DNA from 3 places in the Castellaniella denitrificans genome. Region 2 is predicted to be linked to each of the others. Evidence: predicted binding sites of a transcription regulator. Region 2 holds the regulator's gene; each other region holds the start of a gene.
The links. Region 2 encodes sigma-54, which starts transcription at its own class of promoters, with help from an activator protein. Its sites were predicted from a motif close to TGGCANGNAANCTGCTTT; they were not measured.
Positions count from the first base shown of each region.

Region 1: the regulator sigma-54 is predicted to act here: its motif matches at 2,265-2,282, upstream of exaC (acetaldehyde dehydrogenase ExaC).
Region 3: the regulator sigma-54 is predicted to act here: its motif matches at 3,202-3,219, upstream of ACFO27_RS13560 (P-II family nitrogen regulator).

Region 1 is NZ_JBHSEZ010000028.1:156,336-162,446, reverse strand. It holds gene adhP (alcohol dehydrogenase AdhP) at 1-539, opposite strand, end outside; gene exaC (acetaldehyde dehydrogenase ExaC) at 650-2,176, opposite strand; gene ACFO27_RS12835 (sigma-54-dependent Fis family transcriptional regulator) at 2,533-4,413, shown strand; gene rpoD (RNA polymerase sigma factor RpoD) at 4,494-6,111, opposite strand, start outside.
Region 2 is NZ_JBHSEZ010000001.1:1,042,359-1,048,469, reverse strand. It holds gene ACFO27_RS04890 (TonB-dependent receptor plug domain-containing protein) at 1-1,792, opposite strand, end outside; gene ACFO27_RS04885 (hypothetical protein) at 2,046-2,588, opposite strand; gene rpoN (RNA polymerase factor sigma-54) at 2,609-3,961, shown strand; gene ACFO27_RS04875 (DUF2868 domain-containing protein) at 4,025-5,419, shown strand; gene ACFO27_RS04870 (GTPase/DUF3482 domain-containing protein) at 5,412-6,111, shown strand, end outside.
Region 3 is NZ_JBHSEZ010000028.1:306,825-312,935, forward strand. It holds gene ACFO27_RS13550 (diguanylate cyclase domain-containing protein) at 1-1,586, shown strand, start outside; gene ACFO27_RS13555 (ammonium transporter) at 1,574-2,803, opposite strand; gene ACFO27_RS13560 (P-II family nitrogen regulator) at 2,828-3,166, opposite strand; gene ACFO27_RS13565 (hypothetical protein) at 3,658-4,059, shown strand; gene ACFO27_RS13570 (YifB family Mg chelatase-like AAA ATPase) at 4,178-5,689, shown strand; gene ACFO27_RS13575 (accessory factor UbiK family protein) at 5,791-6,030, shown strand.

The DNA of each region.
Region 1 (6,111 bases), on a different contig from region 2:
AGCCCGCCGATCCCCGAGATCACCACCCAGTCGCCGGGCTTGGTGTCGGTGACCTTCAGGCCCTTGTAGACGGTGACGCCCGCGCACAGGACCGGCGCGATCTCGACGAAGCCGACGGTGTCGGGCAGGCGGCCGACATAGTCGGCCTCGGCGACGGTGTAGCGGGCGAAGCCGCCGTTGACCGAATAGCCGGTGTTCTGCTGGCTCTCGCACAGGGTTTCCCAGCCGCCCAGGCAATGCGCGCAATGCCCGCAAGCCGAATACAGCCACGGGATCCCGACGCGGTCGCCCTCCTTGACGTGGCGCACGCCCGCCCCGAGACCGACCACGTACCCCACGCCCTCGTGGCCGGGGATGAAGGGCGGCTTGGGCTTGACCGGCCAGTCGCCGTGCGCGGCATGCAGGTCGGTATGGCAGACTCCCGAAGCCTCGATCCGGACCAGGATCTGGCCGGGGCCGGGCCGGGGCACGGCGACCTCCTCGATCGCCAGCGGCTTGCCGAATTCCCGCACGACGGCGGCTTTCATGGTGGTTTCCATCGATACACCTCCTTTCAGGCAAAAGGCTCCCCCGGCGCTCCGGCGGAGCGCCGTCCTTTTTCGGAGCCGGAATGAAGAACGCCGGCCATCGGGCCGGCGTCATGTCCGCGTCAGAAGAACCCGAGCGCGTCCGGGCTGTAGCTGACCAGCAGGCACTTGGTCTGCTGGTAGGCGTTCAGCGCCATCTTGTGGTTCTCGCGGCCGATGCCGGACTGCTTGTAGCCGCCGAAGGCCGCATGCGCCGGGTACAGGTGGTAGCAGTTGGTCCAGACCCGCCCGGCCTGGATCTGCCGCCCGACCCGGTAGGCCTGCGAGCCGTCGCGCGTCCACACCCCGGCCCCCAGGCCGTAGTAAGTGTCGTTGGCGATGGCGACGGCCTCGTCCTCGTCCCGGAAGGTCATGACCGAGGCCACGGGGCCGAAGATTTCTTCCTGGAAGACGCGCATGTCGTTCTCGCCGAACAGCAGCGTGGGCTTGACGTAGAAGCCCTGGTCCAGGCCGGCGCCGGGCACGTTGCGCGCGCCGCCCGTCAGGCAGCGGGCGCCTTCCTCGCGGCCGATGTCGATGTAGCCCAGGATCTTGTCCATCTGCGCCTTGGACACCTGGGCGCCCAGCATGGTGGAGGCGTCCAGGGGGTGGCCGGTCTTCATGGACTCGACCCGCTGGATGGCGCGCTCGATGAAACGCTCGTAGATGGATTCCTGGACCAGGATGCGCGAGGGGCAGGTGCAGACCTCGCCCTGGTTCAGAGCGAACATGCTCAGGCCTTCCAGGGCCTTGTCGAAGAAGGCGTCGTCCTGGTCCATCACGTTGGCGAAGAAGATGTTGGGGCTCTTGCCGCCCAGTTCCACCGTGCTGGGGATCAGGTTGTCGGCGGCCGCGTGCAGGATGTGCCTGCCGGTCGGCGTCGAGCCGGTGAAGGCGATCTTGGCGATGCGCTTGCTGGAGGCCAGCGCCGCCCCGGCCTCCTTGCCGAAGCCGTTGACGATGTTGAGCACGCCGGGCGGCAACAGGTCGCCGATCAGTTCCATCAGCACCAGGATCGAGGCCGGCGTCTGCTCGGCGGGCTTGAGCACCACGCAGTTGCCCGCCGCCAGGGCCGGACCGAGCTTCCAGGCGGCCATCAGCAGGGGGAAGTTCCAGGGGATGATCTGCCCCACCACGCCCATGGGCTCGTGGAAATGGTAGGCCACCGTGGTCTTGTCGATTTCCGAAATCCCGCCTTCCTGGGCGCGGATGCAGCCGGCGAAATAGCGCAGGTGGTCGACGGCCAGCGGCAGGTCCGCCGCCATGGTCTCGCGCAGCGGCTTGCCGTTGTCGATGGTCTCGGCCACCGCCAGCAGGCGCAGGTTCTGTTCCATGCGGTCGGCGATGCGCAGCAGCACGCCGGAGCGTTCCGCCACCGAAGTCTCGCCCCAGGCCTTGCGCGCGGCGTGGGCGGCGTCCAGCGCGGCCTCGACATCGGCTGCATCCGAGCGCGGGACCTTGCAGAACACCTGCCCGGTGATCGGCGACAGGTTGTCGAAATACCGCCCGCCGGCCGGCGCCACCCAGCGCCCGCCGATGTAGTTTTCGTAGTGCTTCTTGTAGGGAAAGCCGATATCGATGCCAAAGTGCTTCAGGTCGGTCATGTCCATGTCTGTCTCCTTGGTGAAATGGGCCGGCCCCCGCGCGGGCGAGGCGCCGGACGCGCCGCCGCGGCGCGCGGCGGGGCTCCCTTCCATCCAAGCAAGGAGCATGCCAGCTCGCGCCGAAGGCATGCGTTCCGGCCCCCAGGAGCGCCGGGACGCGGCGTCCGCGCGCGGTCCCGGCGGGCCTCGCGCGGTTCGCCCGGGCGGCGCTTTCAAAGACCGGGCGGTGGTGGCATACTGGACCCGAATCGTCTTTCAAAACAGGGACTTGTCGCATTTTGCGACAATCCGCGCCGCAAGCGGCGACAGTCTTCGCCGCGGACCGCGACAGCGTCCGCGACACCCCCGGACGGAGGACTTCCATGCAGGCACCGCCCACGATCCACCTGGCGCCGGGCGCCCGCCCGCAGGCGGCGACGCGCATCCACCAGTCCTGGGCGCGCTGCGCCGACCTGGATCCCGCCCTGCTGGCCGACCCCAATCCCCTGCCCCGCGCGGACCTGGACATCCGCCGCGAGGCCCACCGGCACCTGCTGCGCCTGGCCGAACCCAGCCTCGGCGCGCTGGGCGCGCTGGCGGACTCGGCGCACAGCGTCGTGCTGCTGGCCGACCCCAGCGGCCTGATCCTGCACGAACGCGGCAGCCGCAGCTTCCAGGACAAGGCGCGCCGCGTGGCGCTGCAGCCCGGCGTCAGCTGGGCCGAGCCCCTGCGCGGCACCAACGCCATCGGCACCGCCCTGCACGACGGCCGCGCCGTGCGCATCCACGGCGCGGAGCATTTCCTGGCCTGCAACAGCATCCTCAGCTGCCATGCCGCACCCATCTTCTCGGCCACGGGCGAGATCCTCGGCATCCTCGACCTGTCCGGCCCGGCCGACGACAGGCACGCCACCATGCTGGCCCTGGTGCAGCGCATGGCGCGGGGCATCGCCGACCAGATCCTGGGCGAAAGCCCGCTGCGCCGGCTGGACTTCCGCCTCGGCCGGGGGCCGGAGGACGACGGCCACGCCCTGCTGCTGCTGGACGACGACGCCCGCATCGCCGGCGCCAACGAGGCGGCCCTGCGGGCGCTGGACGCCGACTGGGGACGCCTCATCGGCACGCCCTGCGCGCAATGGATCGACGGACCGCTGCACACCCGGGACGCGCCGCTGCACCGCCACGACGGCCAGCCCCTGACCGGCCGCCTGATCGCGCCGCCGCACGCGCCGGCGCGCCCCGCGACCATCCCGCCGGCTCCGCGGCCCGCGGTCCCGGCCGCCGCCCGCCCGGCGGCCCGCCTCCTGCCCGAACCCGACGCCGTCAGCAGCCCTCTGCTGGACCAGGCCGTGCGCGCCCTGGACGCGGGCCTGGCCGTGCTGCTGTGCGGCGAGACCGGCACGGGCAAGGAAGTCCTGTCGCGCCACATCCACGCCCGCAGCGCCTGGCGCGCCGGCCCCTTCGTCGCCATCAACTGCGCCGCCCTGCCCGAGCACCTGGTCGAATCCGAACTCTTCGGCTACGAACCGGGCGCCTTCACCGGCGCGCGGCGCGAAGGCGCGCGCGGCCTGCTGCGGCAGGCGCAGGGCGGCGTGCTGTTCCTGGACGAGATCGGCGACATGCCGCTGGCGCTGCAGACCCGGCTGCTGCGGGTCCTGCAGGAACGCGAGGTCCAGCCCCTGGGCTCGGACAAGCGCGTACCCCTGGAATTCGGCCTGGTCAGCGCCAGCCACCAGGACCTGAAGGCCCTGGTGGCCCAGGGGCGGTTCCGCGCCGACCTGTACTACCGGCTGCAGGACATGCCGCTGCACCTGCCGCCGCTGCGCGAACGGCCCGACCTGGCGGCCTTCATCGGCGACGCCTACCGGACGCTGGGGGGCCACCTGGCCGGCGACGCGCTGGCCGCGCTGGCCCGCCACGACTGGCCGGGCAACTACCGGGAACTGTTCAGCGTGCTGCGCCGGCTGCGCTGCCAGCATCCGGGGCCCGCGCCCATCGCGGCCGGCGGCCTGCCCGGGGACATCGCGGCGCCGGGTCCCGCCCCCGACGCGGCGCCCGGCCACGAGCCGGGCGTCCCCGCCCCGGCGGCCTGGAGCACGGCCCCGGCGCTCCCGACGGACGGCGATGCCGATCCCGGCGCCGATCTGCGCGCGCTGGAACGGCGGGCCATCGAGCAGGCCCTGCGCGCCTGCCAGGGCAACGTCAGCCGCGCCGCGCGCCGCCTGGGCATCCACCGCAGCACGCTCTACCGCAAACTGCAATAACGGTACCAGCGGCAGCGGGAACGGAACGGGGCCGCCCGAAGGCGGCCCCGTTCATACGGCATCGATGCGAAAAACCCGGATCACTGCCCTTCGAGGAAGGACTTCAGCTTGTCCGCGCGGCTGGGGTGGCGCAGCTTGCGCAGGGCCTTGGCCTCGATCTGGCGGATGCGCTCGCGGGTCACGTCGAACTGCTTGCCGACTTCCTCCAGCGTCTGGTCGGTGCTCATCTCGATGCCGAAACGCATGCGCAGGACCTTGGCCTCGCGCGGGGTGAGCGAATCCAGGACTTCCTTGACCACGTCGCGCATGGAGCCATGCAGCGCCGAATCCGAAGGCGAGACGGTGCCGGTGTCCTCGATGAAGTCGCCCAGGTGGGAATCGTCGTCGTCGCCGATGGGGGTTTCCATCGAGATCGGTTCCTTGGCGATCTTCAGGATCTTGCGGACCTTGTCTTCCGGCATGTCCATCTTCTGCGCCAGCGTGGCGGGATCCGGCTCGGCGCCGGTTTCCTGCAGGATCTGGCGGTTGATCCGGTTCATCTTGTTGATCGTCTCGATCATGTGCACCGGGATGCGGATGGTGCGCGCCTGGTCGGCGATCGAACGGGTGATGGCCTGGCGGATCCACCACGTGGCGTAGGTGGAGAACTTGTAGCCGCGCCGGTACTCGAACTTGTCCACGGCCTTCATCAGGCCGATGTTGCCTTCCTGGATCAGGTCCAGGAACTGCAGGCCGCGATTGGTGTATTTCTTGGCGATGGAAATCACCAGGCGCAGGTTGGCCTCGGTCATCTCGCGCTTGGCCTTGCGGGCCTTGGCCTCGCCGGTGGCCATGCGCTTGTTGACGTCCTTCAGGTCCTTCAGGGGCAGCACCACGTTGCGCTGCAGCTCGATCAGCTTCTGCTGGACTTCCTGGATCGCCGGGGCGTGGCGCGCCAGCGTCTCGGAATAGCCGTGGCCGGCCGCGACTTCCTCGTCCACCCAGCCGAGATTGGTCTCGTTGCCGGGGAAGGCCTTGATGAAGTGGTTGCGCGGCATGCCGGCGCGGGTCACGCAGATCGCCATGGCGGCGCGTTCCTGGGCGCGGACTTCCGCGACCTGGGCGCGCAGGGCGTCGGCCAGGCGCTCGACCATCTTGGCGGTGAAGCGCACGCCCATCAGCTGGGCGTGGATGGCCTCGCGCGCCTGGACGTAGGCGGTGGAACGGTAGCCCTCGGTCTCGAAGGCCACGCGCATCTTGTCGAACCAGGTCTCGACCTCGTCGAAGATCTTGAGGGCCTTGGTGCGCAGGTATTCCAGCTGCTTGCTGCTCATGCCGCCGGCCGGGCCGTCGTCCTCGTCCGAAGCCACGCCCGAACCGGCGTAGTCCTCGCCTTCCTCGTCGATCAGGCCGTCCACGACCTCGTCGATCTGTGCGGAACCCTCGCGCACGCGGCGCACGTGTTCCAGGATCTCGTTGACCGTGGTCGGGCAGGCCGCGATGGCCATGACCATGTGCTTCAGGCCGTCCTCGATGCGCTTGGCGATCTCGATTTCGCCTTCGCGGGTGAGGAGCTCGACCGTGCCCATCTCGCGCATGTACATGCGCACCGGGTCGGTGGTGCGGCCGAAGTCCGAATCCACGGTGGTCAGGGCGGCCTCGGCCTCGTCCTCGACGTCGTCGTCGCTGGCGGCCGTGGGCACGTTGTCGCTCATCAGC
Region 2 (6,111 bases):
CGTAGGGGGTGAAGCCCGTGCCGGGCAGCGTGTATTCGGCGGCCAGCTCGACGCCGTGGGTGTCGGCGCGGTCGGTGTTGATGTAGGTGCGGTCGCTCGCGGCGTAGCCCGCCGGGCAGGTGCCCGTCGAGGCGCACGGCGCCGTGCCGATGTAGTCCTTGGCCTGGGTGTAGAAGAGGGCGGCGTCCAGGACCACGCCCGCGTTCTGGTAGCGTGCCCCCAGCTCGTAGTTCTGCGAGGTCTCGGGCTTCAGGCCGGGATTGGCGCGCGTCAGATTGCCGCTGCCGGCCGTGGTGTCGGAGTACATCTGCGCCAGGGTCGGCATGGTGTAGCCCTCGGAATACAGGGCGCGCAGGGTGGTGTGCCGCAGGCCGCTCCAGGTCAGGCCCAGGGACTTGACCAGGCGGTTGGTGGTGCCGTCGTCCTGGTCCGCCAGGGCGGCGCTGGTGGTTTCGTCCAGGGTCGAGCGCACGTGGTAGTACCGCAGGCCCGCGGTCAGCTTGAAGTCCCGGGCGAAGGACCATTCGTCCTGGGCGAACACCGAGGCCGTCTGGATCGAGGCGCGGGTCTGCGTCGGGCTGACCTTCACGGTCGTCGTGGGGAACGGAACCGTCCTGTAGGTGGTCGTGATGCTGTTCTTGCTGGTGTCCAGGTCGTCCATCAGGTACTGCACGCCGGCGATCGTGTAGTGGTCGGGGTGCAGCGCCAGGTCGATCTGCGCGGTGCCGCCGTAGTTCAGGTTGCGGTCGTCCGAGGTGGCGGTGTTCTTGACGTTCATGAAGGAGGTCGGCTGCACTTCGACCCGGTTCTCGAACAATCGGTCCACGGTCTGGCGGTAGGCGTCGACGTGGATCTTCCTGACCACGGGGCTCAGGTCCTTGGCGTCGTAGTACAGGCCGGCCTTGCGCAGGTCGCGCTTGGGCAGCTCGATGCGGAAATCGCGGATCGGGTCCTGCAGGTAATCCGGATCCGTCCAGCTGTCCGTGCTCAGGATGTGCTGCTCGGCCTTCAGCGCCAGGTAGTGGTTGCGGTTCTGGCCGAAGGTGTAGCCCAGGTGCAGCGCCACGTCGCTGTCGCGGTAGCTGGAACCGTCCAGGCGGCCGTCCTGGGTGTAGCGGCCGTTCGGCACTTCGCGGTCGTGGTGGCGGTCGGCGCTGCCCGACAGGCGGTAGTCGAAATCGCCCACGGTGCCGGACACGGCGGCCCAGCCCTGCCAGCCGCGCGTGCCGGAATAGTAGCTGCCGCCCGTTTCCAGCTGGATGGGCCTGGGCGCGCCGCGCTTGGTGATGATGTTGACCACGCCGCCGATGGCCTTGGCGCCGTACAGCACCGAGGCCGGCCCGCGGATGACGTCGATGCGCTCGACGTTGGCCGGGTCCACCAGGATGGGCGTGCCATAGTCGCTGTGGTCGGTGATTTCCTGCCCGTCGACCAGGATGGTCACGCGGTGCGAGGATTCGCCCCGGATGCGCAGGCGCTTCATGCCCGGCGCGGACGCGTCGACGACCTCGACGCCGGGTACGTCGCGCACCAGCTCGGCGATGCTCTCGGGCGCCTGGCGCTCGATCTGCTCCCGGTCGACGACCGAGACCGAGGCGGGGTTGTTCATGACGGATGTTTCGGTGCGCGTGCCCGTCACGGTGATGGTGTCGAGCCAGGTGGCGTGCTGCGTGCCGGTTTCCTGGGCGAAGGCCGCGCCGGCCAGCGGCAGGCTGAATGCCAGCGCCAGCGCGCGCGCCCCGACGCGCAGCGCGGCGGATGCTTCTCCCCGGCCCATGATCGCATGGTTCATTTTTGGGTTCCCTGTGTGGATCAGTGACAGGACGGGCGGGACGCGATCATGGCTCGGGGAGGGACGAGGGAGCCGGGCGGCGTGGATTGCCCGGGCGCGAGCCACACTATAGGGAATCTAAACGCATTAATCAATGATTATGATAATTATTCTCATATGCGATTGTATGAAGAGAGAAGCCGAGGCCTGAGGGAAGTCGAGACCGGGACGATGGCGTGCGCACGGACCGGCCGGGAAGCCCGGCCGAGGGGCGTTACTGCCGCTGGCGGGCGTTTTCCAGGACGGCGAGCTGTTCGGCCGCGCGATGCAGCCGGGCGGCGCGGCCGGCGGACAGTTCGTCGCGGGTCAGCATCAGGTCGCCCACGCGCAGGGGTTCGTCGCGGGTCTGCCAGGCCCACAGCAGCACGTCCAGCGTGGCGCCGGACAACTGGTCGGCCAGTTGCTGGAAGGAGGCGGGATCGACGGGACGCAGGCGTGCGCGCGCCATGATCGCGCGCACGGCCAGCCAGGTCAGGTAGGCCAGCAGCAGGGAGCAGAGCGTGACCAGCGCGCCCCAGAAGTAGGGGTTGTAGCGCTGCAGCAAGGCGGTGGCTTCCGCCCCTACGATGCGGTTTCCGGCATAATCGATGCCGTTGCCGAAAGCCAGCAGCCGGTTCAGCGCGTCATACCAGATCAGGACGACCATCACGACCAGGGCGGCCGCGAGGATCCTGGACGTGGCGGTGAGCCTGAGCAGGATCCTGCGCAGCAAGGCGTGGTCCCGACGGCTGGAGGATTCATTTCGTTCCGGTTTCATGGCTTTATTTTAGATTGAACATGCGCGCGCAACCATCCCTGGAGCTGGGCCAGCATCAGCACCTGACGCTGACGCCGCAGCTGCGCCAGGCGCTGGCCCTGCTGCAATGCTCGTCCCAGGAGCTGGACCAGGAGATCGCCCAGGCGCTGGCCGACAATCCGCTGCTCGAGACCGTCGATCCGGAACCGGAATCGGCGGCCCAGGCCGAGCGGCTGGATCGCCTGTGGTCGCAGCCCGCGCGCGCCGCCCTGCCCGACGACCTGCCGGAACCGGGCCAGCCGCCCAGCCTGATCGATCACCTGCTGCAGCAGCTGCACGCGACCCGCGCCACGGAACGCGACTGCCTGCTGGTGGTCCGGCTGATGGGCGAACTGGACGAGCGCGGCTATCTGGAATTCGATCCCGAGGCGCTGGCCGACGGCCTGCCGCCGGGCCTGGAAGTCGAGGAAGAGGAATGGCGCACGGCGCTGCGCCTGCTGCAGTCCTTCGATCCCGCCGGGGTGGCCGCGCGCGACCTGTCCGAATGCCTGCGGCTGCAGTTGCGGGCGCGCGCCGACGAGTGGCCGGCGGACGTGCTGGCCTGCGCCCGCCGGCTGACGGAGCACCTGGAGGATCTGGGCGCGGGCCGCTGGGGGCGGTTGTGCGAGGCGCTGGGCTGCGACCGCGCGCTGCTGGACGCCGCCCACCGCGCCCTGCGGCGCCTGGACCCCAGGCCGGCGGGCGCCTGGCAGACCGATCCCGTCCACTACGTCGTGCCCGACGTGCTGTTCCATCGCGCGGCGGACGGCTGGCGGGTCAGCCTCAATCCCGCCGTCGAGCCCCGCGTGCGCCTGAATCCGGAGCTGGCGGACGGCCTGGCGGGCCAGGACCTGTCGCCCGACCTGCGGGACCGGGTGCGCCAGGCGCGCAGCCTGATCCACAACCTGGACCAGCGCCGGCAGACGATCCTGCGGGTGGCGGAATACATCGCGCGGCATCAGCGGGCGTTCCTGGAGTCCGGCGTTTCCGCCCTGCGCCCGCTCACCCTGCGGGAAGTCGCCCAGGCGCTGGATCTCCATGAATCGACGATTTCCCGCGCCACGCGCTTGAAGTACGCGCAGACGCCCTGGGGCGTGCACGAGCTGAAATTCTTCTTCGGCACGGTGGTGCAGACCCGCTCGGGCGAGGAAACCTCGGCGCTGGCCGTGCAGGCGCTGATGCGGACGATGCTGGAGTCGGAACCGGCCGGCAAGCCCCTGTCCGACATGCGGCTGGCGCAGATGCTGGCCGACCGGGACGTGGTGATCGCGCGGCGGACCGTGGCCAAGTACCGCGAGGCCATGGGCGTGCCGCCGGCCAGCGTGCGCAAGGCGCGCGGGCCGGCGGGAGCCTGAGGCCCGGAGCGCCCGGATCCGGTAAAACTCGGTATCATCCTGTTTTCACCCGCCCGTTTCCCCATGTGGAACCGCCCGTCCGCCGCCGATGCCCGTGCCGCCAGCCCGCTGCTCCAGTACTGGCAGGCCGAGGCCGTTCGTCTGCGGGAAGCGCACTGGGGACCGCTGGAAGACCGCGCCGCCTGCCAGGCCGCCCTGCGCCGGCCGGCCGATCTCCAGGACCGCATCCTGGCGCGGGCCGCGTGGCTGGCCGAACACGGCGAGCTGCATGACCGCCTGGTCCAGTGGGCCGTCGGCGCCCGCTGGGCGCTGGCGCTCCTGTGGCTGTGCGCCTGCCTGGCGGGCATCGGCACGGCCGCCGCCGTCCTGGGGCAGGGCCAGGTGAACCTGGCGCTGGCCCTGCTGGGGCTGCTGGGGCTGCATGCGCTCACCTTCCTGATCTGGCTGGCCGGCTGGCTGCCGGGGCTGCCCGACTCCACCACCCTGTCGCGCCTGTGGCTCTGGCTGACGCGGCGCCTGGTCCGGGGGCCGGACGGCGCCCTGGCGGCCCAGGCCTTCCTGTCGCTGCTGGGCCGGGCGCGGGCCTGGAAGACCGCGATCGGACTGATCAGCCACGGGGCCTGGACGGCCGCCTTTCTGGGGGCGGTGCCCACGCTGCTCCTGCTGCTGAGCGCGCGCCGCTACACTTTCCATTGGGAAACCACCCTGCTGTCGCCGGACGCCTTCGTCGGCGCGACCCGCGCGCTGGGCCATCTGCCCGGCCTGCTGGGCTTCCCGGCGCCGGACGATGCCCAGATCGCCGCCAGCCTGGGCCCGCAGCCGCTGGCCGCCGGCGTCCAGGCCGACTGGTCCCTGTGGCTGATCGGCTGCATCGTCGTCTGGGGGCTGTTGCCGCGGCTGCTGGCGCTGTTCGCCTGCGTCCTGCACCTGCGCCGCCGCCTGGCCCGGCTGACCGTCGATCCGGGCCTGCCGGGCTGGCTGGACCTGCGCGAGCGCCTGCTGCCCACCCATGCCAGCCTGGGCATCGACCGTCCCGCGCCGGCGGCGGGTGGCACGGCCGGTCCCGTCGCGCCGTCCGCCGCCGGCGGCGCCCATGCGGCGGTGCTGGCCTACGAACTGGGGCCCGACCTGGCCTGGCCTCCGGCCGGCCTGCCGGACGGCGTGGCGGACCTGGGCCGCTGCGACAGCCGGGAAGATCGCGCCCGCATCCGCGCGCTGCTGCGCGCGCCGCCCGCGCACCTGCTGTTCGTCTGCGACGCGCGCCTGACCCCGGACAGGGGCGCCGCCGCCTGGCTCGACGAGCTGCGCCGGTCCTGCCCCGACCTGCGCGCCCTGTGCCTCGGCGGCACACCGCAACGCTTGCGGGCCTGGCAGGACATCCTGTCGCAACAGGCCGTTTCCCGGATACCCAGCCTGGACGGCTGGCTCGAACACATCGGAAGCTTCCGCCATGACTGACGTCTCGAATCCCATCGACCTGGCGGTCGTCGGCCATACCAATACCGGCAAGACTTCGCTGCTGCGCACGCTGCTGCGCGACGAGTCCTTCGGCGAGGTCGCGGACCGCCCCGGCACCACCCGCCACGTCGAAAGCGCCCAGCTGCTGACCGAGACCGGCCAAGCCATCCTGGTGCTGCGCGACACGCCGGGCCTGGAGGACGCCATGGGCGTCCTGGACTACCTGGACCAGCTGTCCCCGCCCCAGGAAAGGCACGACGGCCCGGAACGCATCCGGCGGCTGCTCGACAGCCCGGAAGCCGCCGGCCGCTTCGAGCAGGAATGCCGGGTCCTCGCCACGGTGCTGGAGACCGACGCCGCCCTGTACGTCGTCGACACCCGCGATCCGGTCCTGCCCAAGCACCGCGACGAACTCATGCTGCTGGCCGCCTGCGGCCGCCCCATCCTGCCGGTGCTGAACTTCACCCGCACGCCGCTGTCGGACACGGCCGCCTGGCGCGACGCGCTGGCCCGCCTGGGGCTGCACGCCACGGTGGACTTCGATACCGTGGCGCCCGCGCTGGACGGCGAGGGCCAGCTGCTGGACCGCCTGGCCCTGATGCTGGACCATCACGCGGCCGCCCTGCAGACCCTGCGCGCGGACCTGGGCCAGCAGCGCCTGCGCCGGCTGCAGGACGCCACGCGCCTGATCG
Region 3 (6,111 bases), on a different contig from region 2:
GCCTGGTCGTCCAGGCCCGGACGGTCCAGCAGCGGACCCTCTACGGCGCCTATGCCCTGTTCGCGCTGGACCTCGTCCTGCTGGCCCTGGCCGGCTGGGTGGTCTTCCGCCGGATCCTGCGGCCCATCCGCGACCTGGTGAAACAGTGCCGGGCCCTGGCGGCGGGCGACTACGCCGCCCGCTCGGCGCTGCCGCCCGGCGACGAACTGGGCGAACTGGGCCGGGTGCTGAACGATTCCGCGGCGCACATCGAGCAGTTGCTGCGGGACATCGAAAGAGAGCACGCGGCGCTGGCCGAGGCCCAGGCCATGTTCAACGGCCTGTCGGACAACACGGTCGCGGGCATCTACATGGCCGACGAGAACCTGCGCTTCATCCATGCCAATGCCCGGATGGCGGAAATCCTGGGCTATCCCCAGGCCGAGCTGGCCGCGGGCCTTCCCTTCGGGCGCGTGTTCGTCGGGCCGGCCTACGAGGTGGCCCGCGCCCAGGCGCTGGAGTGGCTGTCGGGGCGCGCGGCCCGGACACGCTACGAGTGCGTGGCGCGGCGCCGCGACGGCGATCCGATCGAACTGGAAATCTTCGGCTCGCTGATGTCCCTGCACGGCCGGCCGGTCCTGATCGGCATCATGTTCGACATCACCGAACGCAAGCGCGCCGAGGCCTCGGCGCGGCGGGCCGCCCTGGTCTATGCCCACACCAGCGAGGCCATGGTGGTCACCGACGCCAATGGCGTCATCCAGGACATCAACCCGGCCTTCACGGCGGTGACCGGCTACGGTGCCGAGGACGTGATCGGGCGCACCATGGCCGTGCTCAGCTCCGGGCGCCACGACAAGGACTTCTACCGGGCGATGTGGGCCAGGCTGCGGGAGACCGGCCGCTGGAGCGGCGACATCCACAACCGGCGCAAATCGGGAGAGGAATACGTCGAGCGCCTGTCGATCAACACGTCCTACAACCAGGACGGCAGCGTCAATTGCCGCATCGGCCTGTTTTCCGACGTGACCGAGAAGCGCCGCCGCGAGGCGTCGATCTGGCACCAGGCGCACTACGACCACCTGACCCAGCTGCCCAACCGCCAGATGTTCCAGGAGAACCTGCGGCGCAGCATCGAGCATTCCAGGCAGGGCGGGCTGCCGTTCGCCCTAGCGTTCCTGGACCTGGACCTGTTCAAGGAGGTCAACGACACCCTGGGCCACGACGCGGGCGACCAACTGCTGCGCCTGGTGGCCCGACGGCTGGGCGAGTGCGTGCGCAGCTCGGACATGGTGGCGCGCCTGGGCGGCGATGAATTCACGCTCATCGTCCGGGACATCCGGAACCCGGACGACGTCCTTCCCTTGTGCGGCAAGGTGCTGGAATCCCTGGCCCAGCCCTACGCCTTGGGCGACAGCGTCGCGCGGATTTCCGCCAGCATGGGGGTGGCCTTCTATCCGCGCGACGGCGACAGCGCGAGCGAATTGCTGCGGGCCGCCGACCTGGCCATGTATGCCGCCAAGGAGCATGGCCGCAACCAGTGCCTGGTCTACGAGGCCGGGATGCGGGGCCCGGCCCACGTGCGCGCCGAGCCTCAGTCCGGATAGGCCGTTTCGCCGTGCTCCGCGGCGTCCAGGCCCTGGCGTTCATCGTCGGGCGCGGCCCGCAGTCCGATCAGGCGGTCCACCACCAGGGCGCAGATCGCGGCGCTGGCCGCCGCCCAGATCAGGCTGACCAGGACGGCCTCGGCTTGCAGCCAGACCTGGCGCAGCAGCGCACCCAGGCCCGCCGGTCCGGGGCCGCCGAGATCGGCCGAATAGAAGACGCCCGTCAGGATGGCGCCCACGATGCCGCCCACGGCATGGATGCCGAACACGTCGAAGGCGTCGTCGATGCCCAGCCGGCGCTTCAGGCCGCTCACGCCCCAGAGCGCGGCCCAGGAGGCCAGCGCGCCGATGGCGAGCGCCGCGCCCGGCGCGACCAGGCCGGCGGCCGGGGTGATGCCCACCAGCCCGGCGATGGCGCCGGAGGCCGCGCCCAGCAGCGAGGCCCGGCCCTTCAGGACCCGCTCCGCCAGCGCCCAGGCCAGCACGCCGCAGGCGGCGGCCAGCAAGGTGTTGGCCACGGCCAGGACGGCCTGTTCGTTGGCGGCCAGCGCCGATCCGCCGTTGAAGCCGAACCAGCCCACCCACAGCAGCGCGGCGCCGGTCAGGTTCAGCGGCAGGCTGTGGGGCAGCATGGCTTCCCGGCCGTATCCCAGCCGGGGGCCGACCCAGCGCGCGCCCACCAGGCCGGCCGCGCCCGCGCTGATGTGGACCACGGTGCCGCCGGCGAAGTCCAGGGCGCCGCGCAGGTGCAGCCAGCCGTCCCCGGCCCAGACCATGTGCGCGATCGGCATGTAGCCCAGCGTGAACCACAGGCCGGCGAAGGCCAGCGCCGCGCCGAAGCGGGTGCGCTCGGCCATGCTGCCGGTGATCAGTCCGCAGGTGATGGCGGCGAACGTCGCCTGGAACAGGGCGAACAGCAGTTCCGGGATCGTGCCGAGCAGGGGCAGGGGCGCGGCGTCCCCCGCGCGGTACAGGCCGGACAGCCCCAGGCGCGTCCACCCGCCCAGGCCGCCGAAGCCCTCGGTGAACACCAGAGAATAGCCGTAGGCGAACCACAGCACCGTGGCCAGCGCGCAGACGCCCAGCGTCTGGGTCATGACGGACAGCGCGTGGCGCTTGCGCGCCAGGCCGCCGTAGAACAGCGCCAGGCCCGGCACGCACATCAGCCAGACCAGCAGGGTCGAGGTCATGGTCCAGACCAGATCGCTCTTGTCCATGGGGAACTCCTTTTCCAGTAGGGGTCAGAGGGCGGCTTCGCCGGTCTCGCCGGTGCGGATGCGCACCACGTGCTCCAGGGGCGTGACGAAGATCTTGCCGTCGCCGATCTTGCCGGTGCGGGCCGCCTGGCACAGGCATTCCACCGTCATTTCCACCTGGGCATCCGGGACGGCGACCTGGATCTGCAGCTTGGGCAGGAAATCGACCTGGTATTCCGCCCCCCGGTAGAGCTCGGTGTGACCCTTCTGCCGGCCGAATCCCTTGGCTTCCGTGACCGTCATGCCCTGGATGCCGGCCGCTTCCAGCGCGGCATGGGCTTCCTCGAGTTTGAACGGCTTGATGAGTGCGGTGACGAGTTTCATGAATGCTCCTTTGCAGTGTGCTTGCACGGAGGATTCAAGCAAGAGGCGTGCCAACTGTGCCGCATGCCGGGGCGCACGGCGGCGGGGCGGGGGAGACGGTCCGGCGGCACCGGGTCGCACCGCGCCGGTGCGGACCCGCCCCGGAACGGTGCGGCGGCCGTGGGCGGCGCGCCCGAGGGGCGATCCGTCGAAGATCCGTTGAAGGCTCAAGCAGCGATCCGGCGGTCCGGCCCCTGGAGCCCCATGGTTTTGTGTCCAGTTGTTGACCGTGCGGCGAGCCCGGGCGGGTCGATCCGGACGGCTTCCTCCTGCGGGCGGGGCGGGTCAGGGGGCATGGCGGGGACCCTGGCCCGGACATCAGTCATTACATGTCAGGGTTTACCCGTGATCCAGGGTCGCTAGAATTGTAACCAAGCCGGTTGTAACAGACCGGTCTTCTAAGATGATCCGCATTTCACACAGCGGAATTTTGCATAGGGAAGATCATGAACATGACGCGTAAAACGCTGACCTTGGCCGCCATGGCCGCATCGCTGAGCCTGCTGGCCGCTTGCTCCAAGAGCGATGACGCCTCGGCGCCGCCTCCGGCGGCTCCCGCGCCTTCGACGGCGCCGACCCCGGCTCCCGTGCCTCCCGTCACGCCCGCCCCGCAAGAACAGCAGAGCGCCCCGGCCGACCAGCAGTCCATGCAGGACAAGATCAAGGAATCGGCCGAAGCCGCCAAGGACAAGGCCTCCGAAGTCGGCCAGGCCGTGTCCGACAAGGCCGGCGAACTGGCCGACAAGGCCGGCGATGCCGCCAACAACGCCCGTGAATCCGTGAAGGAAGGCGCCGCCAAGGCCGATGCCGCCATCCAGGGCGCCGTCGGCAACTCGAACGGCGGTTCCAAGTAAGGAACGCCGGCTCCCGCCGGGCGTCAGCCCGGCGGGGCGGGACAAATCCGTCCCGCGTGCCGCCCGCGATCCCCCCTCCGCCCCTATAGTGGAACGGGGAATGACGCGGGAGGAGCCGATGTCGCTTGCCGTTCTATCCAGCCGGGCCCTGTTCGGGCTGCGGGTCTGGCCTGTGCAGGTCGAGGTCCACGTGGGCAGCGGCCTGCCTTCTTTTTCCATCGTCGGATTGCCGGGCGCGGGCGTGCGCGAGAGCCGCGAGCGGGTGCGCTCGGCGCTGCTCAGCGGTGGTTTCGAGTTCCCGGCCGGGCGCATCACCGCCAACCTGGCGCCCGCCGACCTGCCCAAGGATTCCGGCCGTTTCGACCTGCCGATCGCGCTGGGCGTCCTGCTGGCTTCCGGGCAGGTTGCCGATGCCCGGGGGCAGGTGCCCGACGTGCGGCATTACGTGCTGGCGGGCGAGCTGTCCCTGACCGGCAGCATCGTGCCGGCGGATGCCGCGCTGGCCATCGCGCTTTCGGTCGCCCGCGCCGATCCGCGGGCCGTGCTGATCATGGCTCCGGCGGCGGCCGGGGTGGCCGCCCGGGTGCCGGGATTGCGGGTGCTGGCCGCTGGCGGGCTGGACGAGGTCGTGGCCCATTTCGCCGGCCGGGCGGAACTGCCCGCCGCCGTGCCAGCGTGCGATGGCCCGGAGGACGAGGACACGGCTCCGTGCCTGTCCGACGTCCGGGGACAGGCGGCGGCGCGGCGCGCCCTGGAACTGGCGGCAGCCGGCGGACACGGCCTGCTGCTGCGCGGCTGCCCGGGCGTGGGCAAGAGCATGCTGGCCCGGCGCCTGCCCGGCCTGCTGCCGCTCCTGAGCCCGGAGCAGGCTCTGGAAGTCGCCGCCGTGCATGGGCTGGCCCGGTCCCGGCCGTCCCTGTCCCGGGTGCCACCGTTCAGGGCGCCGCATCATGGGGCCTCCATGCCGGCGCTGGTGGGCGGGGGCGCCCGTCCCCGGCCCGGGGAAATCAGCCTGGCCCATCATGGCGTGCTGTTCCTGGACGAATTGCCGGAATTCGGCCGCCAGGCCCTCGAAGCCCTGCGCGAGCCCCTGGAAACCGGCTGCGTCACGGTCGCCCGGGCGGCCGGCAGCTGTTCCTTTCCCGCCCGTTTCCAGCTCGTGGCGGCCATGAATCCCTGTCCGTGCGGCTGGCACGGGCATCCCCATCCCCGGCGGGAATGCCGCTGTTCCCGGGGAACCGTCGCGCGCTACCGGGCACGGATCTCGGGGCCGCTGCTGGACCGGATCGACCTGCACGTCAGCCTGGGCGTGGAAGCCTCGTGGCTGGACGCGCCGCCGGGCGAGCCTTCGGCCCTGGTCCGGGAAAGGGTGCTGGCCGCGCGTCGCCTGCAACTGGCGCGCCAGGGCTGCCTGAACGCCGAACTGGACGGCGCGGCCCTGGACCGCCATGGCGATCCGGACGCCGAGGGCCGGGCGCTGCTGATGCGCGCCGCGGCGGCCTGGGGCTGGTCGGCGCGCGCCACGCGGCGGGCCCTGCGCGTGGCGCGGACCCTGGCCGACCTGGACGGCGACGACCGGATCGAGGCCGGGCACATGGCCCAGGCGATCCAGTACCGTCCCGATGAATGAACCTGGCGAATCGGAGCGGCTTGCGAGCCATGGCGTGGGCCGTGATCCATGGCAGGGCGGTAGAATGCCAGTTTTCCCTTTCCCCATCCCAGGAGGCCGCGATGATCGCCCCCAATCAATTGTTCGACGACTTCCAGAAGAACATGTCCGAGTTCCTGGCCAAGACCCCGGCCGCCGACATCGAGCGCAACATGAAGGCCTTCATGACCCAGGCTTTCTCCCGCATGGACCTGGTCACCCGGGAAGAATTCGACATCCAGGCCGACCTGCTGGCCCGCGCGCTGGAGCGCATCGAATCCCTGGAAGCCCGTGTCCAGGCGCTTGAGCAAGACGAAGAATAGACAAATCCGGGCAAATCACCCTATAATCAAGGGCTTTTCCCAATTCCCTTCGGGTTTGCTTCATCCCGGGGGATTTGTCTT